Regions from separate parts of the Arthrobacter sp. FW306-1B-F12A genome, predicted to be linked through region 2. Evidence: riboswitches for the same ligand, from Rfam matches in the RefSeq annotation. Region 2 holds a riboswitch; the other holds the start of a gene.
What was found. A riboswitch is a leader RNA that binds a small molecule or an ion and turns the genes downstream of it on or off. The one in region 2 is predicted to bind thiamine pyrophosphate.
Positions count from the first base shown of each region.

Region 1 (3,205 bases), on a different contig from region 2:
GCAGTCCTGGCCCGCCAGCAGGCTTCCGGCGTGCTCGCTGATGATCTCGGGGTGCAGCGGTATGCGGCCGTCCGGCGCATAGTACGTCTGTCCCCGGTGGCGGGTCTCGGCGTCGAGCGCTCCTCCCGGTGGCACAAAGGAGGGCACATCGGAGATGGCGTAGAGAACCCTGTAACCATTCCCGGACCGCTCAATGAAGAGGGCCTGGTCGAGATCCGTGGAAGAGGCCGGGTCGATCGTGATGAACGGAACGCCCGTGAGGTCCTGCGCCGGCAGCCTGTGTCCTGAAACCGCGGCCTCCGCGTCGCGCAGTGCTTCAGCGGGATAACCCGCGGGCAGCTCGAGTTCGGTCCGAAGCGCCGCCAGTGCTTCCGCGAGCTGGTTCGACGTTTCAGAGACGTTCGGGGCTATGCGCTGATGTGACACGAAAGTCAGGGTAACTCCAAAATCTCCCGGCGTCTCGCTAGGCCGCCGCTGCGTCCAGTGCGGCCAGGAGTGCCTGGGCTGCCGCCGTCGGATCCCCGGCCTCGGTGATGGCGCGGACCACAACAATGCGGCTGGCGCCGGCCCTCACTACGTCTTCCACGTTGCTGAGATCGATGCCGCCGATCGCAAACCAAGGAAGCACTACGCCGCCGACGGTCTCTTCGTCTGCCTGCTTCACCGCATTGGCAGCGTACTTCACCAGATCGAGCCCGACGGCGGAGCGTCCAGGCTTGGTGGGCGTGGCCCACACAGGCCCGACGCAGAAGTAGTCCAAGCCGCTGCGGCCAGGCGACGCGGCGATGGCTGCGTCAATCTGCTCCGGCGTGTGCGTGGAGAGGCCGATGATGGTGGGGTCGTGGAGCAGCTTCCGGGCCGAGCGCAGCGAAATGTCCTTTTGGCCGATATGGAACACCGGTGCGCCGGCGAGGGACGCTACGTCCGCGCGGTCGTTGACTGCCCAGAGGCGCCCGTGACGGTGCGCCACGGATTGCAGGATCTCCAGGAGTTCCAGTTCCTCGGCCGCTTCAATGGTCTTGTCGCGCAGCTGGATGATGTCCACGCCGCCTTCGAATGCGGCATCGACAAACTGCTCAAAATCACCCTGTTGCTTGCGGGCGTCGGTGCAGAGGTACAGGCGGGCGGTGGTGTGGACATCGTGCGGGGTCATGGAAACAGAGTAGTTCCTCTAAACTGGGCAGGTACCGCGGGAGCCGCGGCGGCAGTCACAATCGCCGCGCGGCTGAGAGGGCTTCAGCGCCGACCGCTTGACCTGATCCGGCTAGTACCGGCGTAGGGAAGGACTCCATGGACGAAGTAAACACCCAGCACGGGCCCCTGCGTGCAGACGTGGCGGTGATCGGGGGCGGCGTCATTGGCCTGGGCATCGCGTGGGAAGCCCGAAGGTCGGGCCGCTCGGTTGCCCTGATCGATCCCGCGCCGGCCAGCGGCGCTACTTTCGCGGCGGCGGGGATGTTGGCACCAGTCAGTGAACTGCACTACCAGGAAGAGGACCTCCTGGAGCTCATGCTCGAATCGTCGGCGTTGTGGCCGGACTTCGAACACAATGTGACCGGCTCACGAACCGGACGCAGCACGGGTTACCGGACGACGCCGACCCTCGCCGTGGGTGCGGACGCAGCGGACCGCCGGGCGCTCGCCGATCTTCGGGACGTCCAGCTGGCCCATGGCCTGGTGGTGGAATCCGTGCCGTTGCGCGAAGCACGGGAGCGTGAGCCGCTCTTGAGCCCGCAGATTTCCTGTGCCTTCGACATCCCGGGCGACCACCAAGTGGATCCTCGCCGGCTTTCGGCCGCGATTCTAGGCGCTTTGGCAGACCACGAGCCAGGTAGCTCCAGTTGGATTCCGGGGGCCGAAGGCGGTTTCGCGGTCCGGGACATTGCGGCGGGCCTCCTGTGGGAGGACGGGCGCGCCGTCGGGGCCGTGCTCGGCTCAGGCATCGAAGTGCTTGCCACGGAAACGGTGGTAGCCAACGGACTCGATGCCGCCCGCGTGAAAGGACTGCCGGATGGATTGTCGCTCCCGTTGCGTCCCGTCTACGGCGACATACTGCGGCTGCGCGTCCCGGACCACCTGCAACCGCTGGTCACCGCCACGGTCCGGGGAATGGTGCGCGGAGTGCCCGTCTACATCGTTCCCCGCGATGACGGGACCGTCGTGATCGGCGCGACGCAACGTGAGGACGGATTGTCGTCGTCCGGGGGATCGGCCAACCCGGTGTCAGCCGGCGGCGTCTACCAATTGCTCCGCGACGCCCAGGTATTGGTTCCGGCCGTTGCCGAGCTGGAATTCGTTGAAGCAACTGCCCGGGCCCGTCCTGGCACCCCGGACAACGCACCGCTGCTGGGCCGCGTCGAAGGTCGGGAAGGAACCGTGCCCGGCCTCATCGTGGCCAGCGGCTTCTTCCGCCATGGCGTGCTCCTCACTCCGGCAGCGGCAAAAATCTGCGTTGGACTCATGGATGGCACCGCCGATTCCCGGTGGAACAAATTCCGCCCGGACCGCTTCTCCCGCCCGCTCTCAGCAGCAAGGGCTTCCGCAGACGGCCCATCGGCCGATACCTTAAATCCCCTTCTGAAGGACCACGCATGAACATCAAATTGAACGGCGCAGACCACACGCTGAGCGACGACGCTTCCGTCACCACCCTCGTCAGCCACATCACCGGACGCGTTGTGGATTCCAGCGGCCAAGCGGCCGACGGACGCAAGATCGGCGTCGCCGTCGCACGCAATTCCGAAGTGGTGCCGCGCAGCCAGTGGGCTGCTACCGCGCTCGCAGAGGGCGATGAACTCGAAATCGTTACCGCAGTACAGGGAGGCTGAACCATGACCACAGCAAGCACTCACGAAGCAGGCACCCGAACCGATGCCCTGGTGATCGACGGTGTTGAGTTCGGCTCGCGCCTCATCATGGGAACCGGCGGAGCTCCGAGCCTCGACGGCCTCGGGGCAGCCTTGCTGGCTTCCGGCACAGAACTCACTACCGTCGCAATGCGGCGGTACTCACCGACGGAAACCGGTTCGCTGTTCCAATTGCTCGTAGACCACGGCATCCGTGTCCTGCCCAACACCGCCGGCTGTTTTACCGCCAAGGATGCCGTCATGACAGCCGAGCTAGCCCGGGAGGCATTGGAAACGGATTGGGTGAAGCTCGAGGTCATCGCCGACGAACAGACGCTGCTGCCTGACGCCGTGGAGTT
Region 1 is NZ_JBYSXD010000016.1:31,551-34,755, forward strand. Features, by position in the region: gene AC3WJU_RS10100 (RNB domain-containing ribonuclease) at 1-426, opposite strand, end outside; gene thiE (thiamine phosphate synthase) at 464-1,153, opposite strand; TPP riboswitch at 1,180-1,299, shown strand; gene thiO (glycine oxidase ThiO) at 1,291-2,595, shown strand; gene thiS (sulfur carrier protein ThiS) at 2,592-2,828, shown strand; gene AC3WJU_RS10120 (thiazole synthase) at 2,832-3,205, shown strand, end outside.
Region 1: it holds a riboswitch for thiamine pyrophosphate, as region 2 does, so the genes downstream of both, thiO (glycine oxidase ThiO) here and thiC (phosphomethylpyrimidine synthase ThiC) in region 2, are expected to answer to the same signal.

Region 2 (3,205 bases):
TTCTGCCGGGAGTGTCTCGTCGTGGAAGGATTCGGCCGTGACCGGATCCAACGACAGCGCGAACTGGTCACGCCAGCGGAACTCGAAGCGGGCCTTGGACAGCGCATCGTCGCGTTCGTGGGCGCCGGGGTGTCCCTTGGCCAGGTCAGCGGCGTGGGCGGCGATTTTGTACGTGATCACGCCGGTCTTGACGTCGTCCTTGTTGGGCAGGCCCAGATGTTCCTTCGGAGTGACGTAGCAGAGCATCGCGGTTCCGAAGCGTGCGATCTCCGTGGCGCCGATGGCGGAGGTGATGTGGTCGTAGCCCGGGGCGACGTCGGTGACAAGGGGGCCCAGCGTGTAGAACGGCGCGCCGTCACACAGCTCCTGCTGGCGCTCCACGTTCTCCCGCACCAAGTGGAACGGGATGTGTCCGGGGCCTTCGACCATGACCTGCACGTCGTACTGCCACGCGCGCTTCGTGAGCTCGGCCAAGGTGTCCAGCTCGGCGAACTGCGCGGCGTCGTTCGCGTCCGCCGTCGCGCCCGGGCGCAGTCCATCACCCAGCGAGAACGCGACGTCGTACTTGGCGAAGATTTCGCAGAGCTCGTCGAAGTGGGTGTAGAGGAAGTTTTCCTCGTGGTGGGCCAGGCACCAGCCCGCCATGATGGAGCCGCCACGGGAAACGATGCCCGTCACGCGGTTCGCGGTGAGCGGCACGTACCGCAGCAACACGCCGGCGTGGATGGTCATGTAGTCCACGCCCTGCTCGCACTGCTCAATGACGGTGTCGCGGAAGATTTCCCACGTGAGCTTGTTGGCTTCGCCGTTGACCTTCTCGAGGGCCTGGTAGATGGGCACGGTGCCGATCGGTACGGGGGAGTTACGGATGATCCATTCGCGGGTGGTGTGGATGTCATCGCCCGTGGACAGGTCCATGACGGTGTCGGCGCCCCATTGCGTTGCCCACTGCAATTTGTCGACCTCTTCGGCGATGGAGCTGGTGACGGCCGAGTTGCCGATATTGGCGTTGATCTTCACCAGGAACGCCTTGCCGATGATCATCGGTTCGGATTCGGGGTGGTTGATGTTGTTGGGGATGATGGCCCGGCCGGCAGCGACCTCGCTGCGGACGAGTTCCACATCGCAGTTTTCGCGAAGTGCCACGAACTGCATTTCGGGCGTGACGATGCCCTGTTTCGCGTAATGCATCTGTGTCACGGTCTTGCCGTCGACGGCGCGGCGGGGCACCGGCTGAGCCCCCTTCCACTCCGCGGAGGCGGCGCCGCGGCGGACGGCAGACTTGCCGTCGTCGAGCAGGTTCCGTTCGCGGCCGCTGTAGGCCTCGGTGTCGCCGCGGGCTTCGATCCACTCGCTGCGGAACGGTTCGAGGCCCACTACGGGATCACTCCCGGGTCCGGCGGTCCGGTACACCTGGAACGGGGCGTTGGCCTCGCCGTTGGGGGACGGTTCGAGGGCGATTTCCGTCACTGGAACCCGGATTCCCGTGTCGGCATCCTCCAGGAACGCGAGGGAATGCGACTTGAGGGATTGGGTCACATCGTGGTCCGATCCCTTTTGGGTAGGGCTCAGCTGTGTTTCTTTGGTGCTCAAAGGATTACTCACTTCCTTCGCCGGCATTACCCGGACAGGTTCAACGGTCGCAGGCTGCATCAGCCCGATCTCAGCCCTTGCAAGGGCCCCCGTGTGGTCGTAGACGAAGCTACCACAGCTGCCAGCGCTTGTGACAGATGTGACCGCGCCGGCGAAGCTCCCGGGAACTAGGGTGGAATCATGGCGGAAATCATCGAATTCAGCGGCGCCGTCCTCACCGGGCCGGAGGAGGAACGGCGCGGCCTCTGGTCGGTCGACGGACGGCTGACCTTCGTCCGGCCCCTTGCGAAGCCCGACGTCGTCCTGGACGGTTGGGTGCTTCCCGGCCTGGTCGACGCGCATTGCCACGTTGGCTTGGGCAAGGGCGGAGCTGTCGACGAGGAGACTGCCCGCCTGCAGGCGACTGCGGACCGGAATGCCGGGACCCTCTTGATCCGCGATGCCGGATCCGCAAGCGACACGCGCTGGCTGCAACGCCGGGCGGACATGCCGAGGATCATCCGCGCGGGCAGGCACATCGCGCGGCAACGGCGGTACATCCCCGGGCTGGCCGAAGAGGTGGAGCCGGAGGATCTGATGGAGGCAGTCCGCAAGCAGGCGCGGTCCGGAGACGGCTGGGTCAAGATCGTGGGGGACTGGATCGACCGCTCCGCCGGGGATCTCGGCCCGTCCTTTCCGGCCGCCGTCGTCAAGGACGCCGTCGCGGCCGCACACGACGAGGGGGCGCGGGTGACCGCCCATTGCTTCGCCGAAGGGACAATCGATGACATGCTCGACGCCGGGATCGACTGCATCGAGCACGCCACCGGATTATTGCCCCACCACATTCCCCGGCTGCTGGACCAGGATGTGCCGATTGTCCCCACGCTCATCAACATTGCGACGTTTCCGGACATCGCGAAGCAGGCTGAAACCAAATTTCCGCGCTACGCCGCCCACATGATCGCGTTGTGGGAGGGCAGGCATGAGCGGGTCCTTGAGGCGTTCGACGCCGGAGTGCGGGTGTACGCCGGAACCGACGCCGGAAGCGTCATCAAACACGGCCGGATCGGCGAGGAGATCCTGGAACTCCAGCGGGCGGGTCTTCCGGCGGCCGCCGCCCTCGATGCTGCCTGCTGGTCCGCCCGTGAGTGGTTGGGTGCCGACCGCATCAGCGAAGGCGCCAGCGCAGACGTCGTGCTCTACGCAAAGGATCCCCGAGCGTCCCTAGAGATCGTGCTGCAGCCCGGATGCACCGTTCTGAGGGGACACATTTCAGGAAGCGCCGGGCATTAGGAATAAATTGAAGCTTCAAGTAATTTAGATACATAGAGGTTGCCGAAGGGCGGCGCCACAAAAAGCCGGGAGTTTCACATGACCATCACATCCAGCCAGGATCTCCTTCCTGCCGAACTCACCATGGGCACTGTCATGCTCAAAGTGGGGGACATGAAGCTCATGGGCGACTACTACCAGCGGGCGCTGGGGCTGGACGTTGTCGCCGAACAGGACGGCGGGCTCTACTTCGGCCGGCTAGGCAAGCCGTTGGTGCACCTCGCGCCGGCCGCTGGTCTCCAGATCCCGGGCCGCGGAGAGGCCGGACTCTTCCACACGGCGCTGCTTTTCGAGGATC
Region 2 is NZ_JBYSXD010000001.1:220,179-223,383, forward strand. Features, by position in the region: gene thiC (phosphomethylpyrimidine synthase ThiC) at 1-1,593, opposite strand, end outside; TPP riboswitch at 1,589-1,696, opposite strand; gene AC3WJU_RS01060 (amidohydrolase family protein) at 1,774-2,868, shown strand; gene AC3WJU_RS01065 (VOC family protein) at 2,947-3,205, shown strand, end outside.